2 regions of the Desulfobaculum xiamenense genome follow, and region 1 is predicted to be linked to the other one. Evidence: riboswitches for the same ligand, from Rfam matches in the RefSeq annotation. Region 1 holds a riboswitch; the other holds the start of a gene.
The links. A riboswitch is a leader RNA that binds a small molecule or an ion and turns the genes downstream of it on or off. The one in region 1 is predicted to bind cobalamin.
Positions count from the first base shown of each region.

Region 2: linked by a shared signal. The riboswitch ahead of GGQ74_RS04125 (ribonucleoside triphosphate reductase) and the one ahead of GGQ74_RS08865 (TonB-dependent receptor) in region 1 are both predicted to bind cobalamin.

Region 1 covers NZ_JAATJA010000002.1:216,885-221,238, reverse strand. Annotated here, with positions in the region: gene GGQ74_RS08870 (ATP-binding protein) at 1-2,177, shown strand, start outside; cobalamin riboswitch at 2,234-2,438, shown strand; gene GGQ74_RS08865 (TonB-dependent receptor) at 2,569-4,354, shown strand, end outside.
Region 2 covers NZ_JAATJA010000001.1:911,374-915,727, reverse strand. Annotated here, with positions in the region: gene hxsC (His-Xaa-Ser system radical SAM maturase HxsC) at 1-333, shown strand, start outside; gene GGQ74_RS04130 (peptidoglycan-binding protein) at 350-910, shown strand; cobalamin riboswitch at 1,406-1,566, shown strand; gene GGQ74_RS04125 (ribonucleoside triphosphate reductase) at 1,747-3,816, shown strand; gene GGQ74_RS04120 (hypothetical protein) at 3,857-4,090, shown strand; gene GGQ74_RS04115 (hypothetical protein) at 4,252-4,354, shown strand, end outside.

The DNA of each region.
Region 1 (4,354 bases):
TCTCCATCGCCGCAGGGCGCAGCTTCATCCGCCCCGTGACACGAATCAGCCGCCAGATGTCCGAGATCGCCGACACGCAGGATTTCACGCGCACCATCGATGTCACCTCTGAGGATGAACTCGGGCAGTTGGCCACGTCGTTCAACGACATGGTCGACCGCCTCAACGGCGCGTACCGCGCCCTCGTGCGCTCGCAGGAAGAACTGGAGGAACGCGTCCGCGAGCGCACCGACGACCTGCGCGACATCAACGCCGCGCTGGAGCGCGAAATCGCCGAGCACCGCAACACGGAGGAAGCCCTGCGCATCGCCAAGGCGGCCGCCGAGGAGGCCGTTCGGGTCAAAAGCGAATTCCTCGCCAATGTGAGCCACGAAATACGCACGCCCCTCAACGCCATCATCGGCATGGGCCACTTGATCCGCCGCACGCAGCTCACCGATCGCCAGCGCGACTATCTGGAAAAAATCGACACGGCATCCCATTCCCTGCTCGACATCATCACCAGCATCCTCGACTTCTCGCGCCTCGAAGGCGGCATCATGTCCGTGGACGCCGTGCCCTTCGACCTGAACGACCTGCTGCGCCATCTCGGCGAAGCGCTGGCCCGCAAGGCACAGGACAAGCCCATCGACGTGCTCTTCGATACGCCACCGGACCTGCCGTCGTCCCTCGTGGGCGACGCCATGAAACTGCGGCAGGTGCTCGACAGCATCACGGACAACGCCATCCGCTTCACGCAGCAGGGCGAGGTGGTCGTCTCCATCCGCACGCTACGTTCGGACGAATCGTCCGTGCTCATGGAATTCTCTGTGCGCGACACCGGCATCGGCATGTCGCAGGAAAAGGCCGCCCGCCTTTTCGCCCCCTTCACGCAGGGTGACCAGACCCCCACGCGCAGGCACGGCGGGGTGGGCATCGGCCTTGCCCTGTCGCGGCGGCTCGTCGAACTCTGCGGCGGAGAAATGCGCGTGGACACCGCGCCAGAGCGCGGCACCACCGTCACCTTCACCATTCCCCTCCTGCCGGGCGCGACGACAGTACGCCCGGAACGACTGCCCGACACGAACTGCCCACACAGGGCGCTCATCGTCGATGATAGCCCGACGGCGCGCCTCATCCTCGCGAATCTGCTCGAAGACATGGGGCTCGAAACGCAGCAGGCCGAAACGGCGACCGAGGCCCTCGCAAGCCTACGCAAGGCAGACGGCGGGCCAACCCCCTTCGACATCGTCATCCTCGACTGGCTGATGCCCGGCATGGACGGTATCGACGCCGCCCGGGCCATCCTCGACGACACGACACTCGACAATCCGCCACATGTCGTCCTCGCCACGGCCTTCCCCCGCGAAGCCCTCGCCCAGCGCGCCCCGGACCTCGCGCTAGACGCGGTACTGATCAAGCCCATCACCCCGACGGCCCTGCGCGATGCCATTTCGGAGCTGTGCGCCCACGCGCAGCCCCGGCCCCCGTCTGGCGCACAGGACGCGCTACGGGCTCCGGCCTCGACGCATGGAGAGCATCCGCAGGCCCCCGTGGTCAGCGTCGAAACGCTGGCTCTCCCGGACGTGCTGCCCGGCGTGGACATCGCCCTCGGCATTCGCCGCACGGCTGGAAATCGCGAAGCCTACCGCGCCCTGCTCGCGCGGCTCGTCTCCGAACACGCCACGACGATGAACCGCCTACGCGACGCCATCCGCATGGGCACCATGGGCGAGGCGCGCCGACTCGCCACCTCCCTTGCGGTGCTCGCGGAAAACGCGGCAGCCTTTGCACTCCACACCGCCGCGACCGACCTGACGCAGGCCCTGCGCGACGGACGCGATCCTAAGCCGCTCCTCGAACGGCTGGAGGAGTGCGTAAAGCCGCTGGGCGCAGCCCTCACCGCCGACGGACAACGCCTGCAAAAAACCGCCAGACACAACGCAGGGGACGACAGCCCCGACGCGCTGCGTCTGGCCATGATCGAGGAGCTTCTTCCGCTGCTTGCGCAGCGCAAACCCACACGCTGTCGCCCCCTGCTCGAACGCGTGGAAGCCGAGGACTGGGGCGCGGAGATGGCCCCCCTCGCCGAGCGCCTCGTCTTTGCCGCACGCAGCTTCCGATACGACGAAGCCATCCGCGCGGCCCACGAGCTATCGCAACGCCTATTGCCAGCCGAAGAACCACCGCAACCTTGACACGTTGCGGCGCGTCATGCTCTTGTCATCTGTTGGGTCGCATCCGCTTGCGGACGGCGACACCTGTTCCCGCGGGTCCCCACTGGGGGGATAATTGGGAAGTCCGGTGAAAGACCGGCGCTGGCCCGCAACCGTAAGGGGGGACGAAAGCCGCAATGGCCACTGTCTACGGCGCACCGCGAAGGCGGACGCTACGATGGGAAGGCGCGGCGAGTAGGACGATCCCCAAGCCGGGAGACCAGCCCGCGGGAGTGTGTAGTTCACGGCTTCGAGGCTGAGCCATGGCACAAGGGATGACGGGTACGCCATGCCCGGAGTTGAGCGTCCCCTGCCGAAAATATCACACCCCTCGAAGCCTCCTCTTCGCCTGCATGAAGAAGGAGGTCTTTTCATGCGCTTCGTTCCCGCCGCACTGCTTGCGGCCTGCCTGTTCCTTCAGCTCCCGGCCTTCGCGGCCAACGCGGCCGAACCCGAGGCCGCCAAGGCTCCGGTCTTCGAGATGGACGAGTACGTCGTCACCGGCACCTCTTCCGCTACGCAGATCCGCGACATCGCGAAAAACGTCACCGTCATCACCCGCGAGGACATCGAGAAGTCCTCGGCGCAGAACCTCGTCGATCTCCTCGGTCGCGAGCAGGGCCTCACCGCCCGCCACAACTTCGGCACGGACTCCTGGGCCGCCATCGACATGCGCGGACAGGGCGACGGCGCACCCACCAACGTCCTCGTGCTCGTGGATGGCCATCGCCTGAACACCACGGACCTGCGCTCGCCCGACCTGACCACCGTCGCCCTCAGCCAGATCGAACGCATCGAGATCGTGCGCGGACCGGGCAGCGTGCGCTACGGCAACAACGCCATCGGCGGCGTCATCAACATCATCACCAAGAAGGGACGCGGCGTGCCCTCCGGTGGCAGCCTGCGCGCGCAGTACGGCTCCTACGCCACCAGCGATCTGAGCGCGAACCTGCACGGCTCCAAGGACGCCCTGAGCCTCGCCGCCAGCGCCGCGTGGCACGAGTCCGACGGCTACCGCGACAACAACGAGCTCGACCGCAAGGACCTCTCCGTGGCCCTCGGCTTCGATCCCTCCGACAATGTCTCCCTCGGCCTGACCCTTCTGGCCCACGAGGACGAATACGGCATGCCCGGCGGCGTTGCCGCCGCCAACGCCGATGACCGCGACCTGCGCACCGGCGCAAGCTCCCTCACCGACCATGGCGAAACCCGCGACCAGCGCGTGATGGGCAACGCAGACTTCGACTTCGGCTCCGCAGGCACGCTGGCCACCACCCTCGGTCTGCGCCACCGCGAGAATCCCTACGTCTGGTATAGCGCCTCCAAGATCGAGGAAGACACAGTGGACTTCTCCGCCGCGCACACCCTGCCCTTCGACCTCCTCGGCCGCGAGCATTCCGTGACCGCCGGCGTGGACGGCTTTAGCACGGGCTACGAGCGCACCAGCGGCTCCTCCACGGCCATCGACGCCGACGTCACCAGCCTCGGCGGCTTCATGCAGGGCACCTTCGCCCTCACCGAGGACCTCTCCTTCCAGATCGGCGGACGCTACAACTCCTTCCGCACCGAAGGCACCTTCAAGGGCAATGACGTCGAGCGCATGTGGAACAAGACCGTGTACGACCTCGGTCTGGTCTACTCCCTTGGCGAGATGGGTAGCGTGTACGCCACCCACGCCACGGGCTACCGCACGCCCTGTGTGGACGAGCTGGGCAAGGCCGTCTCCGGCCTCAAGCCCCAGAGCACGAAGAACTACGAGATCGGCACCCATCTGAAGCCGCTGGACAACCTGTCCTTCTCCGCCGCCGTCTTCCGCGTGGAGAACGAGGACGAAATCTACTATGACGGAACCGCGATGGGCGGCGCAGGAGCCAACGCCAACTACGACGACAAGACCATTCGCGACGGCGTGGAACTGGGCGTGAAGTACCTCCCTGTGGAGCCGCTGACCCTGTGGGCCAACTACACGTGGATGAAGGCCACCTTCGACGACACGGACGAAACCGTGCCCCTCGTGCCCGAAAACACGGTCAGCGCCGGTCTCGACTGGCAGATCATCAAGCCGCTGACCTTCTCGCTGTCCGGCACCTGGGTCTCCGACCAGTACCGCGGCAGCGACACCGGCAACGAATACGACAGGCTCAACGCCTACACCGTGG
Region 2 (4,354 bases), on a different contig from region 1:
CCTTTTGTGGGGCGTGTGGCTCTAATGGGGATGGAGCCGATTGGCTTGGCAAGAAAGAATATTGAAACCCTATGGGTCGATCCAGTGGATTATCAAGATGAACTGAAAGAAGCCGTTAAAAATTTCGTGAGAACAGGGATTCCTGTGTCAATATTCAACCACCAGCTTTGCGTCGTTCATGAAGTCCTTTGGCAGTATTGTGTTAAATCAATATGCAATTGGAAAGTGAGGTATATTGACATGTGCACAGATTGCATGAAGAAAGAGTTATGCGGGGGGATTTTCTTCGCTGGTGTGGATAAACATAGCAGGGGAATTCAGGCTATAAAATAAATATTAGGGTGAGATTATGATCAAGGCTGGAAAAATGAAAGAAATTGCGCTAGCCGCAATTTTGGCTTCTTCAATAGGTGTAGATGCAGAACAAGGGTATGCGGGGCCGCCTAATCTTGAGGGCATTTCATCAGCCAATCAGCAAGATGATAGTCTTTTTTTTCTAGACTATGCGCAGCCAGACCAAAAATTGATGATTGCAGGGCATCGGAGCCATCGAAGTCACAGTAGTCACAGGAGCCATAGCAGTCATCGAAGCCATTATTCGTCCTCTGGGGGCTACTATTATAGCCCCGCTCCTAAGTCTCCCGTGAGTCCCAGCCCAATCTATTCCACCCCCAAGGTAGCCAAGGAAAAGCCTGTCTCTGCGCCTCAAGCTGCGCAATATTTAGTGGAGCAAATACAGAGGGGGTTAAAAAAACTCGGCTATCCTGTTGGGGAAGTGGATGGTAAGTTTGGAACTGCGACAAAACGTGCGATTTTGTTGTTTCAAATTGAGCATGGCTTGCCGACAGACGGGATTCCTAGTTCTAGCCTTCTTGAAAAAATCAACGCTACGATAGCCTTAACACCTTGACCCTCTTGGATTGGTTTGTTTTTTGGAATTCAACGGTAGATTGTGGAAATGCGGCCAGTGTTTCCTGTATTACGGGATAAAATAATATTATTGAGTGTCTAAACGGTAGGGGACACATTTAATATTGCGGAAGTAGTAATCTTTTCGTTTTGGATATTTTTAAAAAGTTATTAAGTATATTTTGATGTCTTTCGAATCCGATGCCTTCCAAAAACGTCTGTAATGCATCTCATCAAGTGGTTACTCCTCCAGTATATCTGAGTTGTGAGTTGGCCAGTATTCACGTCCCCGCCCCCCCCCCAATCCGCCCTATGGGCGTTTTCGCGAGAAAAACGCCTTGGCGGGGTGTGTCCGCGTGGTGACGAAGTGGTGGGGAGGCGTTGCCAGTGTTGCCTCGCGGGGTGGAGAGGGTACGACGCTATGCGAGGATATCCCCGAAAATCGCGGCATTTCGGCCTTGAATGGGGTGGGGGTTTTTGCTAGTACCGCGCACTCGATTGCTTGAAGACTTCAGGTGCGCCAGACCGGGCGCGCGAGGGAATCCGGTGCGAGTCCGGAGCGGTTCCGCCGCTGTGATTTATCCGTCTTCGATACGTCCTTTTGGGGCGTTTTGAAGTGGAATGAGCCAGCCACCCAGCCTGAAGCGTTCCCGTCCGGGGCGGATGCATGTCCGCCGAACCGAACGGGAATCGTTTCCATCCAACCTGCCCGCGGCCATGTCACGGATGTGCCGCCGGGAACAAAGATCATGGCATGACGGCTTTTCGGCCGCAGTGACCGCAGCGGACTCTTCCCTTGCGGCCTTGCGTGCCTCTTGTGCTGTCAGCGGAGACCCGATGCCCAAACAGATTCTCAAACGCGACGGATGTCTTGAAACCTGGTCCACCGACCGCATCGCCGGTGCAATCCTCAAAGCCCTCAATTCGAGCGGCATCAAGGACCCGCTGCTTTCCAAGCGCCTCGCCCGCAAGGTGCAGGAGAAGATCGACGCCGACGGCGTCGAGGTGCCCGAACAGGAGTACGTGCAGGATACCGTCCAGCAGGTGCTCATGGAGGCCCGCCTGTACGGCGTGGCTGAGCGCTACATCATCTACCGCGAGAAGCGTCGCGAGCTGCGGAACCAGAATCAGGCCTACATCGACATCTCCAAGATGATCGAGAGCTATCTCGACCGGTCCGATTGGCGCGTGAACGAGAATTCGAACATGGTCCATTCCTTCCAGGGCCTCATCCTGCACATGGCCGGTTCCGTTCAGGCGCGCTACGTGCTGGAGAAGTACCCCGAGGAAGTGAGGCAGGCCCATAATCACGGTTATTTCCACCTGCATGACCTGTCCTTTGGTCTTGCGGGCTACTGCTCCGGCTGGAGCCTTCGCGACCTGCTGCTGGAGGGCTTCAACCTCAAGGGCCGTTGTTCCTCGACCCCGCCCAAGCATTTCGATGCCGTGTGCGGACAGATGGTGAACTTCCTCGGTACGCTCCAGAACGAGTGGGCCGGTGCGCAGGCTTTCAACAACGTGGACACCTATCTCGCTCCCTTCGTGCGCCACGACAACCTGTCGTACCACGACGTGAAGCAGCAGATGCAGAAGCTCCTGCATAATCTGAACACCACGTCGCGCTGGGGCGGGCAGAGCCCGTTCACCAACTTCACCTTCGACTTCGTGCCGCCCAAGCACATGGCCAACGAGGCCGTCATCCTTGGCGGCAAGCTCATCGACTCCACCTACGGCGAGTATGCCGAGGAGATGGAGATGATCAACCGCGCCTTCCTCGAAGTCATGTTCGAGGGCGACGCCGACGGCCGCATCTTCTCCTTCCCGGTGCCGACCTACAACGTCACCGACGACTTCCCGTGGGAGAGCGAGGCTGGCAAGCTGCTGCTCAAGATGACCGCCCGCTATGGCGCGCCGTACTTCCAGAATTTCATCAACTCGGACCTGAATCCCGAGGACGTGCGTTCCATGTGCTGCCGCCTGCAGATGGACCTGCGCGAAATCCGCAAGAAGACCGGCGGTCTCTTCGGCGCGGGCGACCTGACCGGCTCCATCGGCGTGGTCACGCTCAACCTGCCCAAGCTGGCCTACCTCGCCAACAACGAGGAGGATTTCCTCGACCTCGTCACCGAGTACGCCACCCTTGCCAAGGATTCCCTCGAATTCAAGCGCAAGCTGGTCACCGCTAATCTTGAGGCGGGCATGTTCCCGTTCTCGCGCCGCTACCTGAAGAATGGCTACAAGGGCCACTTCTCCACCATCGGCGTCATCGGCGGTCACGAGGCGTGCCTGAACCTGCTCGGCAAGGGCATCGAGACCGAGTCCGGCCTGCGGCTCATGCGTCGCACGCTGGAGCACCTGCGCAAGCTTATCGTCGATTTCCAGGAGGAAACCGGCAACCTCTACAACCTCGAAGCGACCCCCGGCGAAGGGACCTGCTACCGCCTCGCCAAGATCGACAAGAGCCTGTACGAGGACATCCAGACCTCCGGCCACGACGTGCCGTACTACACCAACTCCACGCTTTTGCCCGTGGGCATCACCGATGACGTCATCGAGGCTCTGGAGCATCAGGACCAGCTCCAGACCATCTACAATGGCGGCACCGTGTTCCACACCTTCCTCGGCGAGGCCGCGCCCAGCGAGGAGAGCGTGAAGAGCTTCCTCATCCGCGCCATGGGCAACACCAAGATTCCCTATATCTCGGTGACGCCCACCTTCTCGGTGTGCAAGGACCACGGCTACATCTACGGCGAGCACTTCTCCTGCCCCACCTGCGGAGAGGAGACCGAGGTCTACACCCGCGTGGTCGGCTACTACCGCCCCGTGAACCGTTGGAACAAGGGCAAGCAGGAGGAGTACCGGGACCGTAAGGAATACTCCATGAACTCCTTCTGCGTGCGCGCGTAGCCCGCATCCGCACGGTGTGGACCTGCGGGGAGGCAATGCCATGATTCTCAATTCCCAACAGCTCACGGCGCTGCGCCAGCGCAACGACGAGGAGCTGCGCAAGGGGCAGTACGCCAAGCACGGCTACCCCGCGCACACCATCCGCGATCTGCTCCAGACCGTGGAGGCGCTGAAGAAGGAAAAGAAGAAGTGGCAGCGTCTGGCCACAGCGCGCGGCGAGGCGCTGGACGCCATCCGGGATCTCGCAGTGCGCAATGGTGGTGACGACGACTGACGCGCCGCCGGAATATCCGCTGACTGTACGGGCCGGGAGAGCATAGCTCTCCCGGCCCTTTTTGCGTCCGTCGCGCGGGGCGGAAAAATCTGTCCATCCGGCGGCGTGGCGCGTATAACCGAGGGTGGAGAATCGCGAACCGCAAACACCGGGATGGCGATATGCTGAAACTCGCGTCGTTCCTCGTGGCCGTGACGATGGTCGCAGAGCTTGCCTTGCCCACTTGCGCATGGGCCTATCTGGACCCCGGAACCGGAAGCATGC